Azoarcus olearius: one gene and its partner. The protein of the gene in region 2 interacts with the protein of the main gene of each other region in a pairwise test. Links are inferred from orthologs where the notes say so. Each region holds a gene or a part of one and is shown on either strand. Other genes may lie near its edges.

Region 1 (11,195 bases), 780 kb from region 2 along the record:
AGGCCCTGCTTGTCGATGATTTCGTCAGCACTGACGCCTTCGCCGTTCCACAACGCCTCGAACACCTTCTTGGCGATCGCGTTGGAGATGGTGTTGTCGGCGATGCGCGCCACCAGGCCGGCGAGCTGGGCTGGCGATACCGGCGACACGGCGATGTCGAGTTCGGCCTTGTTGAGGCGCGCGGCGAGGTCGCCCATCACCCAGTTGGCGCAGGGCTTGGCGAGCGCGGCGCCGGCGGCGTCCACGGTGGCCTGGTAATACGTGGCGACTTCCTTGGACGCGGTGAGCGTGGTGGCGTCGTAGGCGGAGAGGCCGAGCTGCTCGATGAAGCGGGCCTTCATCGCTTCCGGCAGTTCCGGCATCTCGCCCTGCACCCGCGCCTTCCATTCCGGCGAAATCACCAGCGGCAGCAGGTCCGGGTCGGGGAAGTAGCGGTAGTCGTGGGCGTCTTCCTTGGAGCGCATCATGCGCGTCTCGCCGGTGTCCGGATCGAACAGCACGGTGGCCTGCTGGATGGTGCCGCCGTCCTCGATGGTGTCGATCTGCCACTGCACCTCGTAGTCGATCGCCTGCTGCAGGAAGCGGAAGGAGTTGAGGTTCTTGATCTCGCGCCGGGTGCCGAACTGCTCTGCGCCCTTTTTGCGCACCGAGACGTTGGCGTCGCAGCGGAACGAGCCTTCCTGCATGTTGCCGTCGCAGATGTCGATCCAGCGCACCAGCGCATGCAGCGTGCGGGCGTAGGCCACGGCTTCCGCCGACGAGCGCATGTCGGGTTCGGAGACGATCTCGAGCAGCGGCGTGCCGGCGCGGTTGAGGTCGATGCCGCTCATGCCGTGGAAGTCTTCGTGCAGGCTCTTGCCGGCGTCTTCTTCCAGATGGGCGCGGGTCAGGTTCACCGTCTTCTCGTAGGCGTTCTCACCTTCGCCGACGCGGATGGTGATGGTGCCGCCCTGCACCACCGGCAGCTCGAACTGGCTGATCTGGTAACCCTTGGGGAGGTCGGGGTAGAAGTAGTTCTTGCGCGCGAACACGCTGGTCGGCGCCACCGTGGCGCCGATCGCGAGGCCGAAGCGGATCGCGCGTTCGACCGCGCCGCGGTTGAGCACCGGCAGCACGCCCGGCAGCGCGATATCGACCGCGCTCGCCTGGACGTTGGGTTCCGCGCCGAAGGCGGTGCTGGCGCCGGAGAAAATCTTCGACGCGGTGTTGAGCTGGGCATGGACCTCCAGCCCGATGACGACTTCCCAATCCGATCTGCTCATGTTCGTTTCCGTTGTTTCAGGCGGTGCACGGCCAGGGTCGGGCCGGCACGTTGCGCGTCAATTGCATTGTCCGCTCGGGCGGTCCACCAGGATGGGCCACACGTACTCGAAAGTGCCCTTGCTGCAGCGGTTGGCGCACTGGGTGAAGGCGACCGTGACCTGGTCGCCCTGTTCCCACATGCGCACCGTGCAACCGTCGCGGGCCCGCAGTTCCACATGGGTTTCGGCCGGCACCTGGCGGAAGTCCGCCAGATCGAAATGGCAGCTGCCGCGGCGTGGCACCTCGACATTGGCGGCGAAGCCGCGCACCTGCGACGCGCTGACGTCGAGCCGGGTGGAGGCCGCGTAGCCGGCTTCGTCGCGGAAGGTGCAGTCGGCCTGCACCGTGAGCGGCCGGATCGGCATCGGCTTCAGGCGGCCGCGGGCGGCTGTCGGCGCTTCTTCCATCTCTTCGGCTTCCTGCCGGGTGGCCGGCTCGGTTCCGGCCGGGGGCGTCGCGCAGGCCGCCAGCCACAGCGCTAACCCGGCTGCGGCGATGCGGCCGGCGAGGCGGAGGGCGAAGCGGGCCATGGGCGTTACTCGGGGCGCTGCAGATGCCAGTCGCTTGCCTGCTGGTACTGGTGTGCAGTGGCCAGCAGGCGGCTTTCGCCGAAGTAGTTGCCGATCAGCTGCAGGCCCACCGGCAGGCGCCCGGCGCCGAAACCGCAGGGGTGGGACAGGCCGGGCAAGCCGGCGAGGTTGACCGCGATCGTGTAGATGTCCGACAGGTACATCTGCACCGGGTCGTCCGCCTTCTCGCCAATCGCCCACGCCGTGGTCGGGCTGGTGGGGCCGGCAATGACGTCGCACTGCGCGAAGGCGGCCTGGAAGTCCTGCGCGATCAGGCGGCGCAGCTTCTGCGCCTGCAGGTAGTAGGCGTCGTAGTAGCCGTGCGACAGCACATAGGTACCGACCAGGATGCGGCGCTTGACCTCGGCGCCGAAGCCTTCCGCGCGGCTCTTGCAGTACATGTCGTTGAGGTCGCCGTATTCCGCGGCGCGGTGGCCGTAGCGCACGCCGTCGAAACGGGACAGGTTGCTCGACGCCTCGGCCGGCGCGATCACGTAGTAGGCGGGCACGGCCAGTTTGGCGTTGGGCAGGCTGACCTCGACGGTGACGGCGCCGAGCGCGCGGTACTGGTCGAGCGCGGCGTCCACCGCTGCGCGCACGTCGTCCGCCATGCCTTCGGCGAAGAACTCGCGCGGCAGGCCAATGCGCAGGCCGGCGAGCGGCTTGCCGCCGGCGGTGGGCGCGAGTGCGGCCGCGTAGTCCTCGGCCGGGCGGTCGAGGCAGGTGGAGTCGCGCGGATCGAAGCCGGCCATGGCCGTGAGCAGCAGCGCGCAGTCTTCCGCCGAAGCGCCGAAGGCGCCGCCCTGATCGAGCGAGGAGGCGTAGGCGATCATGCCGTAGCGGCTGACGACGCCGTAGGTGGGCTTGATGCCGGTGACGCCGGTGTGCGAGGCGGGCTGGCGCACCGAGCCGCCGGTGTCGGAGCCGGTGGCAAGCGGCACCAGGCGGGCGGCCACCGCGGCCGCCGAGCCGCCCGACGAGCCGCCGGGAATGCGGGTGGTGTCCCACGGATTGCGCACCGCGCCGTAGTGCGAGGACTCGTTCGACGAGCCCATCGCGAACTCGTCCATGTTGGTCTTGCCCAGGCTGACGGCGCCGGCGTCCTTCAGCCGGCTGACGACGTGGGCGTCATAGGGGCTGACGAAGTCGGCCAGCATCTTCGAGCCACAGGTGGTCAGCACGCCTTCGGTGCAGAACAGGTCCTTGTGCGCGAGCGGGATGCCGGTGAGCGGACCGGCAGTGCCGGCGGCGATGCGGGCGTCGGCCGCGCGCGCGGCGGCGAGCGCGCCTTCGCGGTCGATCGTGATGAAGGCGTTGAGGGCCGGATTGCGTTCCGCGATGCGGTCGAGGAAGAGCGTGGCCAGCTCGACGCTGGAAACCTGCCGGGTGTCGAGCGCGCGGCGCAGCTCGGAAACGGAAGCGTTGATCATGGGCGGGAAGCGTGTGGGCGCGGCCGGCAGCACAGGGGTGCCGGCCGCGGGTTCATTCGATGACCTTGGGCACCAGATACAGGCCGGCCTCGGTCTGCGGGGCGACGGACTGGAAGGCGCTGCGGCGGTCGGTTTCGGTGACCACGTCGTCGCGCAGGCGGGTGGCCAGCTCCTGCGGATGGCTCATCGGCTCGACCCCGGCGGTGTCGACCGCCTGCATCTGCTCGATCAGGCCGAAAATGCCGTCGAGCTTGGCGCGAACGGCGTCGATTTCACCCTCGGAAATCGCCAGGCGGGCGAGGCGGGCAATGCGGCCCACCTGTTCATTGGACAACGACATGGGGAAACAAAACCTGCTGAATCGACAAAGGTTTGTAGGTTATCATATCCGCCTTTGGCCTGGCTCCGGGCCCGCCCCTCCGCGGCGCTTCTTCCCCACCGGTTTCGGAATCCCTCATGTTTGGTTTTCTGCGCTCTTATTTTTCCAACGATCTCGCCATCGACCTTGGCACTGCGAACACGCTGATCTACGTGCGCGGCAAGGGCATCGTGCTCGACGAACCCTCCGTGGTCGCCATCCGCACCGAGGGCGGTCCCAACGCCAAGCGCACCATCCAGGCGGTGGGCCACGCGGCCAAGCAGATGCTTGGCAAGACCCCGGGCAACATCACCGCGATTCGCCCGATGAAGGACGGTGTCATCGCCGATTTCGTCGTCACCGAGCAGATGATCAAGCAGTTCATCAAGAAGGTGCACGATTCCCGCCTGCTGTCGCCCAGCCCGCGCATCATCATCTGCGTGCCCTGCGGCTCCACCCAGGTCGAACGCCGCGCGATCCGTGACGCGGCCCTCGCCGCAGGCGCCTCGCAGGTGTATCTGATCGAGGAACCGATGGCCGCGGCGATCGGCGCCGGCCTGCCGGTGTCGGATGCCACCGGCTCCATGGTGGTCGACATCGGCGGGGGCACCACCGAAGTCGGCGTGATCTCGCTCGGCGGCATGGTCTATGCCGGCAGCGTGCGCGTCGGCGGCGACAAGTTCGACGATGCCATCGTCAATTACATCCGCCGCAACTACGGCATGCTGATCGGCGACACCACCGCCGAGAACATCAAGAAGAACATCGGCTCGGCCTTCCCCGGCTCCGAAGTGCGCGAAATGGAAGTCAAGGGCCGCAACCTGGCCGAAGGCATCCCGCGCAGCTTCACCATCTCGTCCAACGAAATCCTGGAAGCGCTCACCGAACCGCTCAACCAGATCGTCTCCGCGGTCAAGATCGCGCTGGAACAGACCCCGCCCGAACTCGGCGCCGACATCGCCGACCGCGGCATGGTGCTAACCGGCGGCGGTGCGCTGCTGCGCGACCTCGACCGCCTGCTGATGGAGGAGACCGGCCTGCCGGTGATCGTGGCCGAGGAGCCGCTGACCTGCGTGGCGCGCGGCTGCGGCCTGGCGCTCGACAAGATGGACAAGCTCGGCTCCATCTTCACGTCGGACTGATCCGCGCAGTCACGGCGTTTTTCCTGCTGATCCGGAAATCCCAGGATGTCCCTCGCCGGCCATCAGCCGCCTCCTATTTTCCGGCGCGGCCTCGCACCGCTGGCGCGCCTGTTCCTGCTCGTCTCGGTCTGCCTGGCGATGCTGGTGGCCGACCTGCGCTTCCGCTACCTGGAGGTCTTCCGCCAGGGGCTGTCGGTGGTGACCTACCCGCTGCAGATGGCCGCGGCGACGCCGGCCGATTTCGTGCGCAACGCCTCGCGCTATTTCGCCACGCTGATCGAGGTCCAGCTCGAAAACGCCGACCTGCGCCGCCAGCAGCTCGGCGCGGCCGAACGGCTGCTGCGCTACGAGCAGCTCGAGCAGGAATACAAGCAGCTGCGCGGTCTGATGCAGATGGCCGAGCGGGTGCAGGTAAAGAGTGTCGCCGCCGAAATCCTCTATAACGCGCCCGATCCCTTCGCGCGCAAGGTCATCCTCGACCGCGGCGCGCAGCAGGGGGTCGAGGCCGGCCTGGCGGTGGTCGATTCCGACGGCGTCATCGGCCAGGTGACGCGCGTCTATCCGATCCAGTCCGAAGTCACGCTGCTGACCGACCGCAACCAGGCGATCCCGGTGCGCGTGCTGCGCAACGGCTTGCGCGGGGTGCTGTTCGGTACCGGCCAGGGACGCATCGAGCTGAGGTTCGTGATCGCGGGCGCCGATATCCAGGTGGGCGACATGCTGGTCACCTCGGGGCTGGACGGCGTGTTCCTGCCCGGTTTGCCGGTGGCCGAAGTGCTGTCGGTCGACCGCGAGGCGGAGGCCTTTGCGCGCATCGTCTGCAAGCCGGTGGCGGGCGTCGAGCGCAGCAGCCAGGTGCTGGTGCTGGGCCGCGCCGAACCTCCGCCGCCCATTCCGGTCGATCCTGCGCCGGCGCCGCCGGCCGAAGGGCGGCGGGCCCGCCGTGGCGATGGAGGACACTGACCCATGCAGCCGACAAATCGTTCGAGTCGCATCCTGCTGCCGGTCCGGCTCGGCTTCATCTATTTCAGCCTGATGGTCGCGCTCGCGCTCGCTTACGTCCCCACGGGCCGGTTTCCGGGCGTGCCCGACTGGGTGGCGCTGGTGCTGGCCTTCTGGTGCATCCGCGAACCGCTGCGCATCGGCATGGGCGCGGGTTTCCTGTTCGGCGTGCTCGTCGATATCGGTCAGGGGGCGGCGATGGGGCAGCATGCGCTCGCCTACGTCGTGCTTGCCTATCTGGCCACCGGCCTGGCGCGCCGGGTGATGTGGTTTCCGCCGCTGCTGCAGGCGCTGCATGTGTTGCCGATGCTGCTGGCGTCGCAGATGCTGATGGTGGCGGTGCGGCTGATCGCGGGGGCCGAGTTCCCCGGCTGGGCGTATTTCCTGTCGAGTTTCACTGCCGTCGCGCTGTGGGTGCCGCTGAACTACCTGCTGCTGCTGCCGCAATACCAGCCGGTCGACCGGGACGACAACCGGCCGATCTGATCCGCGCCCATGACCGAGTTTCGCACCCCGGCCCAGGAAAAATCGCGCTTCCGCAACCGTGTGGTGGTGGCAGCGCTGTTCATCCTCGCCTGCTTCGCGCTGCTGGCGATGCGCTTCTACTACCTGCAGGTGACGCGGCACGCGTATTTCCACACCCGCGCCGAGGACAACCGCATCGCACTGCTGCCGGTCGTGCCCAACCGCGGCACCATCACCGACCGCAACGGCGTCGTGCTGGCGCGCAACTATGCCGCCTACACGCTCGAGATCACACCGTCCAAAGCGGGCGACCTGGAGGCGACGATCGACGGCCTCGCCGAAGTCGTCACCATCGAGCCGCGCGACCGCCGCCGGTTCCGCAAGGTGCTGGAGGAAAGCCGCAACTTCGAGAGCGTGCCGATTCGCACCCGGCTGACCGACGAGGAGGTGGCGCGCTTTACCGCGCAGCGTTACCGCTTCCCCGGCGTGGAGGTCCAGGCGCGGCTGTTCCGCGACTATCCCGAGGGCGAGGTCGCGTCGCACGTGATCGGCTACATCGGCCGCATCAACGATCGCGACGTGGAGCGCATCGAGGAGCGCGGCCAGACTGCCAACTACCGCGGCTCCGAGTACATCGGCAAGGCCGGGCTGGAGCAGTCCTACGAGGCCGAACTCCACGGCCAGACCGGTTTCGAGCAGGTGGAAGTGAACGCCGGCGGGCGCGCCGTGCGGCGGCTGTCGCGCACCGCGGCGATGGTCGGCAACAACCTCGAGCTGACGCTGGACATCGAACTGCAGAAGATCGCCGAAAACGCGTTCGGCAACCGGCGCGGCGCGCTGGTCGCGATCGAGCCCGGCACCGGTGGCGTGCTCGCGCTGGTGTCCAAGCCCACCTTCGATCCCAACCTGTTCGTCGAGGGCATCTCCGCGCAGGACTGGAAGCAGCTCAACGATTCGCCCGACCACCCGCTGCTCAACCGCGCCATCTTCAGCGCCTACCCGCCCGGCTCCACCTTCAAGCCCTTCATGGCGCTCGGCGCGCTGACCACCGGCAAGCGCACGCCGGGCTACGTGATGGCCGATCCGGGCTACTTCGTGTCGGGCGGCCACCGCTTCATGGACGACAAGGTCGGCGGCCACGGCATGGTGGATCTGCACAAGTCCATCGTCGTGTCCTGCAACACCTTCTACTACCAGCTGGCCAACGACATGGGCATCGACGGCATCGCCGACTTCATGCGTCCGCTCGGCTTCGGCTCGCGCACCGGCATCGACGTGCCGGGCGAGGCGGAAGGCGTGCTGCCGTCGCCGGCCTGGAAGAAGAAGCGCTTCCGTCGTCCCGAGCAGCAGCGCTGGTTCGGTGGCGAGACGATTTCGGTCGGCATCGGCCAGGGCTACAACGCCTACACCCCGCTCCAGCTTGCCAACGCACTGGCCACCGTCGTGAGCGACGGCAAGGTGTTCCGCCCCCACCTCGTCCGGCACGTGGTCGACGCGCGCGACAACCGCCGCGTAATCGAGCCGGAGCCGCTGCGCCAGCTCAACTTCAAGCCGGAGCACCTCGCGCTCGTGCGGCGCGCGATGGTGGACGTCAACAAGAGCGGCACCGGGGCACGCGCGTTCGCCGGCGCGCCCTACGAGGTCGGCGGCAAGACCGGCACCGCGCAGGTGTTCTCGTTGAAGGGCGCCAAGTACGTCGAGGGGCGCGTCAGCGAGCGCCTGCGCGACCACTCCTGGTTCATCGCTTACGCGCCGGCCGACAACCCCAAGATCGCGCTCGCGGTACTGGTCGAAAACGGCGGCTTCGGCGCCCAGTCGGCGGCCCCGATCGCACGCCAGGTGATCGACTACCACCTGCTCGGCAAGCGGCCCAACCAGCCCGCCGGCGAGGATGCGGATGCACCGGAGAGCACCGAATGAGCGATCACCGCTTCAATCCGCTGCTGTTGCTGCGCGCGGTGCTGCGTCCGATCGACCCGGTGCTGATGCTGGTGCTGATGATGTTGCTCGGCTACGCCTTTGTGCTGATGGCGAGCGCGTCGCCAGACCGGCTGGACTCGCAACTGGTCAACACCACCGTGGCGCTGCTGGCGATGTGGGTGGCGGCCTGGCTGCCCAGCCAGCGCTTGCTGAGTTTCGCGCTGCCCTTGTATGCGCTGGGCGTGGTACTGCTGGTCGCGGTCGAACTGTTCGGCGAGGTCTCGAAGGGCGCGCAGCGCTGGCTGCACGTCGGCGTGACCCGCATCCAGCCCTCGGAGCTGATGAAGATCGCGATGCCGCTGATGCTGGCGTGGTACTTCCAGCAGCGCGAGGCCAAGATCGGCCTGCGCGAGTTCATCGTCGCCGGCCTGCTGCTGGTGGTGCCGGTAGGCCTGATCCTGATCCAGCCCGATCTGGGCACCAGCCTGCTGGTGACCGCCGCGGGCTTCTACGTGATTTTCTTCGCCGGCCTGTCGTGGAAGCTGATCGTCCCGGTCGGCCTCGTCGGCATCATAGGCATCGGCTCCATCGTCGCCTTCGGCGACACCCTGTGCCAGCCCGACGTCGATTGGTTCGGCCTGCGCGAATACCAGAAGCAGCGGGTATGCACCCTGCTCGATCCCACGCGCGACCCGCTGGGCAAGGGCTTCCACATCATCCAGTCCACGATCGCGATCGGCTCCGGCGGCGTGGTCGGCAAAGGCTGGATGGACGGCACCCAGACCCACCTCGCCTTCCTGCCCGAGCGGCATACCGATTTCATCTTCGCGGTGCTCGCCGAGGAGTTCGGCCTGGTCGGCACGCTGGTGCTGCTCGTCACCTATCTGGCCTTGCTCGCGCGCAGCTTCCAGATCGCCACGCAGGCGCCGACGCTGGCGACCAAGCTGCTGGGCGGGGCGATGGCGATGATCTTCTTCACCTATGCGTTCGTGAACATGGGCATGGTCAGCGGAATCCTGCCGGTGGTGGGTGTGCCCTTGCCATTCATCAGCTATGGTGGGACGGCACTGGTCACCTTGTGCCTCGGGGTGGGTATCCTGATGGGCATCCGCCGTGGCCGTCCCGCGTCCTGATCTGCCTGCCGTCATGATGATGAAGTCCGTCCTCGCCGCCTTCACCCTCCGTGCCCGCCCGCTGACGCTCGTGGTGGCGAGCTGTTGCGCCGCCTGGTTGGCGGGCTGCAGCACCGCGCCGGTGCAGGAGTCGAGCACATCGGGCGCCCGTCCGTCCCCGCCTCCGCCGGTGGCCTCTCCCGCGCCGGCACCCGCCAAGCGCGGTGGCGCTTACTACAAGGACGACGGCCCCGGTGACAACCCGCCGGACAACCTCGACGCGGTGCCGGACGCCCAGCCGCGGCTCGAACCGCTGCACCGCTTCGCCAACCGCCCGTACAACGTCTTTGGCCAGGACTATGTCCCCGCCACCCGCCTCGCCCCGTTCCGCGAACGCGGCCTCGCCAGCTGGTACGGCCGCCGCTTCCATGGCGGGAACACCTCGAGCGGCGAGCCCTACGACATGTACGCGATGACGGCCGCCCATCCCACGCTGCCGATCCCGAGCTATGCGCGCGTCACCAACGTCGCCACCGGGCGGTCGGTAGTGGTGCGCATCAACGACCGCGGTCCCTTCCACAAGGGCCGCATCATGGACCTCTCCTATACCGCGGCCTACCGTCTTGGCTATGTGAACGGCGGCAGCGCCGAGGTCGAGGTGGAGCAGATCCTGCCCGACGAAGTGCCGATGGAGGCGATGTCGCCCCCGGTGCCACCGCTGCCCGGTCGCAGGGTGCCGCCGGCGCTGGCAGCCGCAGCGCCGGACCCCGCGCCCGCCACCGCCGCACCCGCCACCGCCGCACCCGCCACCGCTGCACCCGCGTCGCCATCGGCCGGCGCGGGTGCCTTCTTCCTGCAGCTCGGCGCGTTCGCCTCGCGCGACAACGCGGAAGGCTTCCGCGCCACCGTCCAGCGTGACCTCGCTGCGTTCGCACAGCGGGTCGATCTGCTCGCCGAGGGCGGACGGTTCCGCCTGCACGCCGGCCCCTACGCCAGCGAGAACGAGGCCCGGGTCGCGGCCGAGCGCATTGCCGCCACGCTCAAGCTCAAACCCTTCGTCGTGGCGCGTTGATAAGGACGCGGGGCCAAGGATGAAACAAACCCTGTCCCCGCCGGTCTGTGCCCTGGGCTGCGTCCTATAATTCCGCTCCCCGCGCGTCATCCCCGTCCTTCCCCATTCATCCCAGGTTTTTCTCCATGCGTTTCGTCTTCGCCTTACTGCTGTCGCTCTTTTCGCTGCTTGCCGCCGCCCAGTCGATTCCCGCTCCCGCCCTCGCGGCGAAGGCGTGGGTGCTGGTGGACCACAACACCGGGCAGGTGCTGGCCGCCAACGATCCCGATGCGCGGATCGAACCCGCTTCGCTGACCAAGTTGATGACCGCCTACCTCACCTTCTCGGCGCTGAAGGCCGGCACCATCGCGCTCGACCAGCCGGTTCCGGTGTCCGAGCGCGCCTGGCGGCAGGAAGGTTCGCGGATGTTCATCGAGCCGCAGAAGCCGGTGGCAGTGCAGGAACTCATCCGCGGCGTGATCGTGCAGTCCGGCAACGACGCCTGCGTCGCGCTTGCCGAGCTGATTGCCGGCACCGAGGAAGCCTTCGCCGCGATGATGAATCGCGAAGCCCAGCGCCTCGGCATGAGCAATACCCACTTCACCAACTCCACCGGCCTGCCTGACCCGCAGCTGTACACCACGGCGAAGGACCTTGCGCTGCTCGCGTCGGCGATCATCCGTGACTTCCCCGACTACTACGCCAGCCTCTACTCGCTGAAGGAATACCGCTACAACAACATCACCCAGCCCAACCGCAACCGCCTGCTGTGGATGGACAGCACGGTCGACGGCATGAAGACCGGCCACACCAGCAGTGCCGGCTACTGCCTGATCTCCTCGGC
Region 2 (11,338 bases):
GCTGCAGGGTGCCGGGGTCGATGCGCACGCCTTCGACCCGGCCGAGCGCGACCTCCACATCCTCAAGGAAGAGGGCTACGACCGCGTCTTCATCGCGCTGCACGGCCGCGGCGGCGAAGACGGTACGGTGCAGGGCGCGCTCGAACTGATGGGCATCCCCTACACCGGCAGCGGCGTGATGGCCTCGGCGCTGGCGATGGACAAATGGCGGACCAAGATGGTGTGGCTGTCCTGCGGGTTGCCGACGCCGCGCTACGCCATCCTCGACGCCGACAGCGATTTCGACGCGATCGCGCGCGACCTCGGCCTGCCGATCTTCGTCAAGCCGGTGCATGAAGGCTCCAGCATGGGCGCGACCAAGGTGACCGAGGCCGGCCAGTTGCGCGCCGCGTGGGAACTGGCTGCGCGTTACGACAGCCTGGTGATCGCGGAGGAGTTCATCTCCGGCCAGGAGCTGACCGCGCCTTTCCTCGACGACCGCGCGCTGCCGCTGGTGCGCATCGTCGCCCCCGACGGCAACTACGACTACCAGCACAAGTACTTCACCGACGACACCCGCTACGACTGCCCCTGCGGCCTGCCGCAGGCCGAAGAAGAGGCGCTGCAGGCGCTGATCCTCAAGAGCGCGCGCGTGCTTGGCTGCCGCGGCTGGGGCCGCGCCGACCTGATCCTGACCCCCGAAGGGCGGCCCTATTTGCTGGAGATGAATACTTCGCCCGGCATGACCGGCCATTCGCTGGTGCCGATGTCGGCACGTGTGGCGGGCATGTCGTTCGAAGCGCTGTGTCTGGCGATTCTCGCGGGAGCCCGTCTTGGCTGAGTTCCGCACGCGCGCCTCCGCCGCTGCTGCCCCGCGTGGGGCGGCGCGCGAGCGCGAGCGCGCGCGCGTGGAGCGCGGTCTGTGGCACCGGCCTGCGCTGCTGCACCTGATCTCCGACCTGTTGATGCTGTTCGCCGCGGTGGCGTTCGGCTGGGCGCTGGTGGCGTGGTTCGTGTCGCGGCCGCTGTTCCCGCTGCGCGAGGTGATCCTGCTGTCGCCGGCGGAGGAAGTGACCGAGGCCCAGCTGGAATACGTCGCCCGCACGGCGATCCGCGGCAACTTCTTCACCGTCGATCTGGAGGCGGTGCGCGAGGCGTTCGAGTCGGTGCCCTGGGTGCGCCGCGCCGAAGTGCGCCGCCGCTGGCCCGACGGTATCGAGCTGCGGCTGGTGGAGCAGCGCGCGGTGGCGTCCTGGAAGCCGGTGGAAGGCGGGGAGCCGCGGCTGGTCAATTCCGACGGCGAGCTGTTCGCCGCGACGACGACCGATCCGATGCCCGCGCTGGCGGGCCCGCAGGGCACCTCGCAGCGCCTGCTCGCGCGCTATCAGCAACTGGGGGCGATGCTGCAGCCGCTGAACCTGCATGTGGTGGGGGTCAGCCTGTCGGCGCGCGAGGCCTGGCAGCTGACGACGGACAACGGAATGGTGATCCTGCTCGGACGCGAGTCGGAGCAGGGCGTGCTCGACCGGCGACTGAAGCGTTTCATCGCCGCGTGGCCGCAACTGCAGCAACACGTGGGAACCACGGTGGCGGTGGCCGACCTCCGCTACCCGGGCGGATTCGCATTGACGCCGGCGGACGGCGTCATCGCAGGAAAAGGCAAGCAATGAGCAAGGAATACAAGGAACTGATCGTCGGGCTGGACATTGGCACCGCCAAGATCACCTGCATGGTGGCCGAGGTGCGGCCGGACGGCCGGCTCAATGTCGTCGGCCTCGGCACCCAGCCGACCAGCGGGTTGAAGCGCGGCGTGGTGGTGAACATCGAGGCCACGGTGGACGCGATCTCGCGCGTGATCCAGGAGGTCGAGCTGATGGCCGACTGCAAGATCCGCGATGTGTACACCGGCATCGCCGGCAGCCACATCAAGAGCTTCAACTCAAACGGCATGGTCGCGATCAAGGACAAGGAGGTCACGCCGCTCGACGTCGAGCGCGTGATCGAGGTCGCGCGCGCGATGCCGATCCCGGCCGAGCAGCAGATCCTGCACATCCTCACCCAGGAATTCATCATCGACGGCCAGGGCGGCGTGCGCGAACCCATCGGCATGAGCGGCGTCAAGCTGGAAGTGAAGGTGCACATCGTCACCGGCGCGGTGTCGGCGGCGCAGAACGTCATCAAGTGCGTGCGCCGCTGTGGCCTTGAGGTGATGGACCTGATCCTGCAGCCGCTGGCTTCCAGCTACGCGGTGCTGACCGAGGATGAGAAGGAGCTCGGCGTCTGTCTGGTGGACATCGGCGGTGGCACCACCGACATCGCCGTGTTCACCCAGGGCGCGATCCGCCATACCGCGGTGCTGCCGATCGCCGGCGACCAGATCACCAACGACATCGCGATGGCGCTGCGTACCCCGACCGCCGAGGCGGAGGACATCAAGATCCACCAAGGCGTGGCAATGCACCAGATGGCCGACGCCGAGGAAATGATCGAAGTGCCGGGCGTGGGCGATCGTCCGCCGCGCAAGCTGTCGCGCCAGGCGCTGGCCGACGTCATCGAGCCGCGCGTGTCGGAGCTGTTCGAGCTGGTGCAGGCGGAGTTGCGCCGCAGCGGCTACGAGGAACTGCTGTCGTCCGGCATCGTGCTGACCGGCGGTTCGTCGGTGATGCGCGGCATGGCCGAGCTGGGCGAGGACGTGTTCCACATGCCGGTGCGCATCGGTTCGCCGCAGTACGACGGGGGCTTGGCCGACGTCGTCTGCCAGCCACGCTACGCCACCGCGATGGGCCTGGTGATGGAAGGCGCGGCGCAGCGCCGGCGCGGCATCCAGGCGCGCGACACGCGTTCGGTGAAGCAGATCTTCGGGCGCATGAAGGCCTGGTTCGAAAAGAATTTCTGACCGCAGACATAAATGCAGTCATTTTGAATGAGTACCTGTGTTCGGCCCGATATTTAGTAGTAGACTTTATGGTTAATACTAGATACGGGTCGGTCGGGTGTCGGTTGAATAGCAGGGCCGTTTTCCATGGAGGCGAGGCAAATGTTTGAAATCGTTGAGAAAGAACCGACCGGAACGATCATCAAGGTGATCGGCATCGGGGGCGCCGGTGGCAACGCCGTCGATCACATGATCCGCGAGGGAGTGCAGGGGGTGCAGTTCATCTCCGCCAATACCGATGCGCAGGCGCTGTCGCGCTGCCTGGCGTCGACCAAGATCCAGCTCGGCGTCACCGGTCTTGGCGCCGGTTCCAAGCCGGAAGCCGGCCGCGCCGCGGCGCAGGAGTCGCGCGAGCAGATCGCCGCCGCGCTCGAAGGTGCCCACATGTGCTTCATCACCGGCGGCATGGGTGGCGGCACCGGTACCGGCGCCGCGCCGGTCGTGGCGGAAATCGCCAAGGAAATGGGCATCCTGTGCGTTGCCGTGGTGACCAAGCCCTTCGATTTCGAGAACCGCATCCGCGTTGCCGAAAGCGGCGTCGAGGAACTGACCCGCCACGTCGATTCGCTGATCGTGGTGCTCAACGACAAGCTGCTCGACGTGTTCGGTGACGATGCCGGCTTCGAGGAGTGCTTCCGCTCTGCCGACAACGTGCTGCGCTCGGCCGTCGGCGGCATCGCCGAGATCATCAACGTGCCGGGTCTGGTCAACGTCGACTTCCAGGACGTGCGCACCGCGATGGCCGAAATGGGCCGTGCCATGATGGGGTCGGCCGAAGCCTCCGGCATGGACCGCGCCCGCATCGCCGCCGAGCAGGCCGCCGTGTCGCCGCTGCTGGAGGGCACCGAGCTGTCCGGCGCGCGCTGCGTGCTGATCAACATCACCGCCAGCAAGTCGCTGAAGATGTCGGAAGTGCGCGACGCGGTGAAGACGGTGCAGGCCTTCGCCGCGCCGGAAGCCTTCGTCAAGTACGGCACCGTGTTCGACGAGAGCATGGGCGACAACATCCGCATCACCGTGGTCGCTACCGGCCTGGGCACCCCGCGCGCCGCGCGCCAGCCGGTGATGCAGGTTGTGCAGGGCACCGGCACTTACGGCCCGATGGGCGGTGTCGATGCCAACCCCGCGATGCCGGAGGTGTTCCGCACCGGCCGCGGCGGCGCCCGCACCACCGTGGATGCGATGGCGAGCAACGGCATGGGCAATTACGACATCCCCGCTTTCCTGCGCCGTCAGGCCGACTAAGCACTGCGGCGTCCAGCCGCAGCCGACGGGCATCCCGTGCGTGCCGCCGCCTCCGGCGCGCGCGGGATGCCCGTCGCTTTTTCCTATCGCCGCGATAGCGCCCCCGCTGCCGGAAGCCCTCCATGGCACGTGCTAAACTATTGGCGTGATGAAGGAAAACAACAAATGATCCGGCAACGTACGCTCAAGTCCACGGTCAAGGCGACCGGGGTCGGCCTCCATGGCGGGCGCAAGGTCAACCTTGTGCTGCGGCCTGCTGCGCCGGATACCGGCATCGTCTTCCATCGCGTCGACCTCGATCCGCCGCTCGACCTGCCCGCCGATCCGTACGCCGTCTGCGACACCCGCATGTGCTCCGGGCTGGAGAAGGGCGGCCAGAAGGTCGGCACCGTCGAGCACCTGATGTCCGCGCTGGCCGGGCTGGGTATCGACAATCTGCATATCGACGTCGATGCGCCGGAAATTCCCATCCTCGACGGCAGCTCCGGCCCCTTCGTGTTCCTGCTGCAGTCCGCCGGCATCGAGGAGCAGAAGGCGCCCAAGCGCTTCCTGCGGGTCAAGAAGCCGGTGGAGTACCGCGAGGGCGACAAATGGGTGCGGCTGGAACCCTACGACGGTTTCCGGCTCGACTTCTCGATCGTCTTCAATCATCCGGCCATCGACAGCACCTCGACCGCGGTCAGCATCGACTTCGCCACCCACTCCTATGTGCGCGATGTCGCGCGGGCGCGCACCTTCGGCTTCATGCAGGATGTCGAGTTCATGCGCGCCAACGGGCTGGCGCTGGGTGGCAGCCTGGAAAACGCGATCGTGATGGACGAGTACCGGGTGCTCAACGCCGACGGGCTTCGCTACGCGGACGAGTTCGTCAAGCACAAGGTGCTCGATGCGATCGGCGACCTCTATCTGTGCGGCCATCCGCTGCTGGCGCGTTATTCGGCTCACAAGTCCGGCCATGCCTTGAACAACCAGATCCTGCGTGTGCTGCTCGAAGACCGCAGCGCCTGGGAGATCGTCAGCTTCGAACGCGAGGCCGCGACGCCGCCGGCGGTGGCCCACCAGTTCGCGCCGGTGCTGGCGGCCGCGTGAGCGCTCCGCACCCATCAAAAACCGGACGGGCGCAATGCTGATCATGCGGCTCGCCATCCTGCTCGTGGTGCTGGGCACCGGCGGCTCGCTGCTGCTGTGGCTCGCCACCGGCAAGCCGCGCTACAAGGCGTGGGCGTGGAAAAGCCTGCGCTTCGGGCTGGTCGTGGTGTTGGTGTTCTTCGCGCTGCTTCTGGTCGAACGGGTGCTCGCCCCCACCCTTTGACGCTTCAGCTGCTGCGTCGCGCCAGCCGTTCCAGCGATGCGCGCAGCGGCGAATCCGCCGGCAGCGTGGCGGCAAAGTCGGTGATGCTGCTGCGCGCCGTCTGCGAGATGTGGCGCTCCGGCGGCGGCCGGCGCCATTCCGCCTGCTGTGGCGTCGCCACCTTCACCTTGATCGACTGCAGCGGATAACCGGCCTGGAGAAACTGGGCCTGCAGGCTGGGCAGCATCTGCTTGAGCCGGCTGGCGGCCGCCCCGCCCTGTGCGGCGATGACGAGCGCGTCGTCCTTGATGTTGGCGACGCGGCACGCGTCGGCCAGCGCCGGCGGCAGCAGGCGTTCCAGCACGCCCTGCAGGCGGCGCAGCCGGGCGGCGTGGTCTTGCAGGCGGGCGAGGGCGTCGCCGCTGCCGAGGTAGCGTTGCAGGAGTCGGGTCATGGTGCGGCGCGGAGGGCGTTTTGGTGGCGCCAGTGGCGCGTCATGGGGCGATTAACGCGACATGATAAACTCGCCGCTTTGCCGAATCGACCTCGCCCCCATCTCATGATCTCCGGTCTGCTCAAGAAACTCTTCGGTAGTCGCAACGACCGTCTCATTCGCCAGTATTCCCAGAACGTGCGCAAGATCAACGCGCTCGAGCCGGAGATCGCAGCGCTTTCCGACGAGGCCCTGCGGGGCAAGACCGGCGAGTTCCGCCAGCGGCTGGCGGACGGTGCGACGCTGGACGATCTGCTGCCGGAAGCGTTCGCCGTCGTGCGCGAAGCCGGCAAGCGGGTGCACGGCATGCGCCACTTCGACGTCCAGCTGATCGGCGGCATGGTGCTGCACGACGGCAAGATCGCCGAAATGCGCACCGGCGAAGGCAAGACCCTGGTCGCAACGCTCGCCGCCTACCTCAACGCGCTGCCCGGCAAGGGCGTGCATGTCATCACGGTCAACGACTACCTGGCCAGCCGCGACGCCGAGATGATGGGGCGCATCTACGGCTTTCTTGGGCTCACTACCGGCTGCAACCTGTCGCGCATGGGCCATGCGGAGAAGCAGCTCGCCTACGCTGCGGACATCACCTACGGCACCAACAACGAATTCGGCTTCGACTACCTGCGCGACAACATGGTCTATGCGACCGGCGAGCGGGTGCAGCGCGGCCTCAACTTTGCCGTGGTCGACGAGGTGGACTCCATCCTAATCGACGAGGCGCGCACGCCGCTGATCATCTCCGGCCAGGCCGAAGACCACACCGACCTTTACCTGAAGATGAACCAGGTGGCACCGCTGTTGAAGCGCCAGGAAGGCGGGCTGGACGACAAGGACAGCGTGATCGAGCCGGGCGACTACACGGTCGACCTCAAGGCCCATCAGGTGCTGCTCACCGAGCAGGGCCACGAGAATGCGGAACAGATCCTGGTGCGCATCGGCCTGCTGCCGGAAGGCGCCGGGCTGTACGAGCCGGGCAACATCCTGCTGGTGCATCACCTTTACGCCGCGCTGCGCGCCCATGCGCTGTACCACAAGGACCAGCACTACGTGGTGCAGAACGGCGAAGTCGTCATCGTCGATGAATTCACCGGCCGCCTGATGGCGGGCCGGCGCTGGTCCGACGGGCTGCACCAGGCGGTCGAGGCCAAGGAAGGCGTACGCATCCAGGCCGAGAACCAGACGCTCGCCTCGATCACCTTCCAGAACTACTTCCGCATGTACGGCAAGCTCGCCGGCATGACCGGCACCGCCGACACCGAAGCCTTCGAGTTCCACCACATCTACGGTCTGGAAACGGTGGTGATCCCCACCAACCGGCCGATGGTGCGCAAGGACGAGAACGACAAGGTCTACCGCACCGCCAAGGAAAAATGGGAGGCGGTGATCGCCGACATCGCCGACTGCGTCAAGCGCGGCCAGCCGGTGCTCGTGGGTACCACTTCCATCGAGACCAACGAATACCTTTCCGGCCTGCTGAACAAGGCGAAGATCGCCCACCAGCTGCTCAACGCCAAGCAGCACGACAGCGAAGCGCAGATCGTCGCCCAGGCCGGCCGTCCCGGCGTGGTGACCATCGCCACCAACATGGCTGGCCGCGGTACCGACATCGTGCTCGGTGGCAATATCGAGAAACCGGTGTCGCAGGTGCGCGACGACGACAGCGTGCCCGCCGCCGAGAAGGAAAGCCGCATCGCCGCGCTGCGCGAGGAATGGCGCAAGGTGCATGAACAGGTGATCGCCGCCGGCGGGCTGCACATCATCGGCACCGAACGCCACGAGTCGCGCCGCATCGACAACCAGTTGCGCGGCCGTTCCGGCCGCCAGGGCGACCCTGGCTCCAGCCGCTTCTACCTGTCGCTGGAAGATCCGCTGATGAAGATCTTCGCCGGCGAGCGTCTCAACGCGATCATGGTCCGGCTGAAGATGCCCGAAGGCGAGGCGATCGAGCACGGCATGGTGACGCGCTCGCTCGAATCCGCCCAGCGCAAGGTCGAGCAGCGCAACTTCGACATCCGCAAGCAACTGCTCGAATACGACGACGTCGCCAACGACCAGCGCAAGGTCATCTACCAGCAGCGCAACGAACTGCTCGAAACCGAGGACATCTCCGAAACCATCCAGGCGATGCGTCAGGGTGTGCTGCACGACCTGTTCCGCACCTATGTGCCGGTCGACAGCGTGGAAGACCAGTGGGACATCGCCGGCCTGGAGCAGGCGCTGGCCTCGGATTACCTGCTTAAGCTGCCGCTGCTGGAGTGGGTGAAGGCCGAGCCCAACCTCGACGACGAAGCGATCCTGAAGCGCATCATCGATGCCGGCGAGGAAGCCTACGCGGCCAAGATCGCCCAGGTGGATGCCGCGGCCTGGCACCAGTTCGAACGCAACGTGATGCTGCAGAGCCTGGATACCCACTGGCGTGAGCATCTGGCGGCGCTCGACCACCTGCGCCAGGGCATCCATCTGCGCGGTTACGCGCAGAAGAATCCCAAGCAGGAGTACAAGCGCGAAGCGTTCGAACTGTTCGAGACCCTGCTCGACACGGTCCGGGCGGATGTCTCCAAGCTGCTGATGACGGTGCAGATCCGCACCGAAGCGCAACTGGACGAGGCGGAAGCGCCGCCCGAGATGGAAAACGTGCAGTATCACCACGCCGATTACGACGAAGCGCTGGCGGCGGCCGCGGCCAGCACGGCGGAGACGCCGGTGCAGGGCGGGCCGAAGGTGGGCCGCAACGACCCTTGCCCGTGCGGATCGGGGAAGAAATACAAGCATTGCCATGGCAAACTGAGCTGACCGTGCGGCGTCGCCACAGCTTTGAAGGACGGCCCCTTGCGGGCCGTCTGCATTTGCGGCGGCGGGGAGAGGGATCATGGCGAACAGACCCGACGACAAGAGCGGCGCACAGCGTCCGCAGCAGGCACGCGAACCACGTGGCGCGCAGGAATGGGTGGTGCATATCCGCGAGCAGGAGATGCCGGGATTCGGCGCCACGGTGGCGGCGGTGCACCGCGTCACCGGCGACGAGCAGGCCTCCGCCGGGCGCCTCGCCCAGGTCATCCTGCAGGATGCGGCGCTCACCACCAAGGTGCTCAAGCTTGCCAACAGCGCCTACTACAACCCCACCCGCCAGCCAATCAGCACCATCAGCCGCGCCATCGTGGTGCTCGGCTTCAATGTCGTCGTCGAGATCGCGATCGGCATCATGCTGGTCGATGCGCTGCTGACCGGGGGCGTGCGCCAGCGCGTGGTGGCCGAGATGGCGCGTTCCTTCCATGCCGCGGTACAGGCGCGCGCGCTGCTGCAGTTGCGCAAGGAGCGCGTGGGCGAGGAAGTCTTCATCGCCGCGCTGCTGGCCCGCGTGGGCGAGATGGCGTTCTGGTGTTTTGGCGGCGCCACCGCGCAGCGGCTGGATGGCCTGCTCGGCGCCGGCAACCTGGGGCCGGAGGAGGCGCAGCAGGCGGTGCTCGGCTTCGGCCTGCGCCAGCTTTCGCTGGGCCTGGCACGCGAATGGCGCCTGGGCAGCCTGCTAGTCGAGGTGCTCGAAGCGCGCCCGCGTCCCACGGTGGAGGAACTGGCGGTGGCGCACGCCCATCGTCTTGCCGCCACGGCCGAGAAGGGCTGGGACAGTCCGGCAATGGAGGCGATGTTCGAAAGCCTCGCGGTGTTCACCGGCGAGCCGGTGGAAGTCTTGCGGCCGCTGCTGGCGGCCAGTGCCGCGGAGGCCGCGCAGATCGCGAGCTTTTACGGCGCCAGCGAGGCCGGGCGGATGATTCCGCTGCCGGCTCCGGCCGTACTGGATACCGCCGCCGCCGAACCGCTGAAGGAGGCGGACCCGCTGCTGCAGCTGCGGATCCTGCGGGAAATATCCGGACGGGTCGCGGCGGGGGCGTCGGTGGGCGAGGTGCTCGAGCTCGTGCTCGAGGGCATCTACCGCGCGGTGGGCTTCGAGCGGGTGTTGTTCGCGCTGCTCGCGCCCAACCGCCAGCAGTTGGTCGGCAAGGCGGCGCTCGGGCGCGGTGCGGAGGCCTTGTCGCAGCGTTTCGTATTCACGCTGGACCAGGCGGCGGACGATCTGCTCAACGCCTTCTTCCGCTCACCGCGATTGATGCGGCTGGGCCCCGGGCAGCACCCCGCGGGCCTGGACGCGGGGCGGCTCGAACTGGTGGCCGGCGCCGCGCATGGCTGCATCGCGCCGATCCAGGTGCAGGGACGCCTGATCGGGCTGTTCTACGCGGACCGCCCCCGCGCCCGGACGCCGATCGACGACGACAGTCTGGCCAGCATGTTGCTGTTCAGCCAGCAGGTTTCCCTTGCCGCCGCGCGCGGCCTGCCGGGGGCCCGCCAGCAGTAGCGACCGGATCGGCTATGATCGCGGGCGCCCGTATCCACCCAGCCGGCCCGCCGCCGGCTGCTCTTACCAGTCCGGAGACATCCGCATGGCAGTCAATCTGAATACCCCGAATCCCGCTGACCTCCTGCCGGTTGCCGGCGTCCGACTCGGCGTGGCCGAAGCGGGCATCCGCAAGGCCAATCGCCGTGACCTGACGGTGATCGAGCTGGCCGCTGGAGCGCGTGTTGCCGGTGTGTTCACCACCAACCGCTTCTGCGCTGCGCCGGTGCAGGTGTGCAAGGCCAACCTCGCCGCCGGCAATCCTATTCGCGCGCTGGTGATCAACACCGGCGTCGCCAACGCCGGCACCGGCGAGCCCGGGCTGGCGGCGGCCAACGCCACCTGCGATGCGCTCGCACGCGGACTCGGCATCGACGCCGGCCAGGTGCTGCCGTTTTCCACCGGCGTGATCCTCGAGCCGCTGCCGGTCGATCGCCTGGTCGCCGGCCTGCCGCGCGCGATCGCCGACCTGCGCGCCGACGCCTGGTTCGATGCGGCCCACGCGATCATGACCACCGATACGCTGGCGAAGGCGGTGTCGAGCACCGTGGAGATCGGCGGCCGCACGGTCACGCTCACCGGCATCAGCAAGGGCGCCGGCATGATCAAGCCCAACATGGCGACGATGCTCGGCTATCTCGCCTGCGACGCCGCCGTCAGCCAGGCCCTGCTCGACGAACTGGTGAAGGAGGCGGCCGACCTGTCCTTCAACAGCATCACCGTCGATGGCGACACCTCCACCAACGACTCCTTCATCCTGATCGCCACCGGCCAGGCGGGCCATGCCGAAATCACCGACCCCGCCTCCGCCGACTACCGGGCGCTGCGCGATGCCGTGGTCGATGTCGCGATCCGTCTTGCGCAGGCCATCGTGCGCGACGGCGAGGGCGCCACCAAGTTCATGACCATCGCGGTCGAAGGCGGCAAGGACCGCGAGGAGTGCCGCAAGGTGGCTTATGCGGTGGGGCATTCGCCGCTGGTCAAGACCGCCTTCTTCGCCTC

The links.
Region 1: the proteins of ftsA (region 2) and dqs_RS00920 interact in binary tests that used the Escherichia coli proteins (3 or more experiments, as listed by UniProt). The link is inferred for Azoarcus olearius from one-to-one orthologs.

Annotation. Positions count from the first base shown.
Region 1 is NZ_CP016210.1:202,546-213,740, forward strand. What follows is about bases 2,923-5,779. They hold dqs_RS00920 (rod shape-determining protein), read left to right. Parts: upstream 2,923-3,757; coding sequence 3,758-4,801; downstream 4,802-5,779. Other genes in these bases: gatA (Asp-tRNA(Asn)/Glu-tRNA(Gln) amidotransferase subunit GatA), read right to left, coding at 2,923-3,301; gatC (Asp-tRNA(Asn)/Glu-tRNA(Gln) amidotransferase subunit GatC), read right to left, coding at 3,354-3,641; mreC (rod shape-determining protein MreC), read left to right, coding at 4,847-5,764; mreD (rod shape-determining protein MreD), read left to right, coding at 5,768-5,779. Outside these bases: Asp-tRNA(Asn)/Glu-tRNA(Gln) amidotransferase subunit GatB, read right to left, coding at 1-1,262; dqs_RS00905 (hypothetical protein), read right to left, coding at 1,320-1,832; more of gatA, read right to left, coding at 1,838-2,922; more of mreD, read left to right, coding at 5,780-6,289; mrdA (penicillin-binding protein 2), read left to right, coding at 6,299-8,188; rod shape-determining protein RodA, read left to right, coding at 8,185-9,321; dqs_RS00945 (septal ring lytic transglycosylase RlpA family protein), read left to right, coding at 9,335-10,372; dqs_RS00950 (D-alanyl-D-alanine carboxypeptidase family protein), read left to right, coding at 10,498-11,195. UniProt on the Escherichia coli protein: Forms membrane-associated dynamic filaments that are essential for cell shape determination. Acts by regulating cell wall synthesis and cell elongation, and thus cell shape.
Region 2 is NZ_CP016210.1:988,241-999,578, forward strand. What follows is about bases 761-3,760. They hold ftsA (cell division protein FtsA), read left to right. Parts: upstream 761-1,645; coding sequence 1,646-2,875; downstream 2,876-3,760. Other genes in these bases: dqs_RS04710 (D-alanine--D-alanine ligase), read left to right, coding at 761-820; dqs_RS04715 (cell division protein FtsQ/DivIB), read left to right, coding at 813-1,649; ftsZ (cell division protein FtsZ), read left to right, coding at 3,017-3,760. In the rest of the region: more of dqs_RS04710, read left to right, coding at 1-760; more of ftsZ, read left to right, coding at 3,761-4,159; lpxC (UDP-3-O-acyl-N-acetylglucosamine deacetylase), read left to right, coding at 4,325-5,248; dqs_RS04735 (hypothetical protein), read left to right, coding at 5,283-5,471; dqs_RS04740 (DciA family protein), read right to left, coding at 5,476-5,904; preprotein translocase subunit SecA, read left to right, coding at 6,010-8,739; dqs_RS04750 (HDOD domain-containing protein), read left to right, coding at 8,816-10,297; bifunctional glutamate N-acetyltransferase/amino-acid acetyltransferase ArgJ, read left to right, coding at 10,383-11,338. UniProt on the Escherichia coli protein: Essential cell division protein that assists in the assembly of the Z ring. May serve as the principal membrane anchor for the Z ring.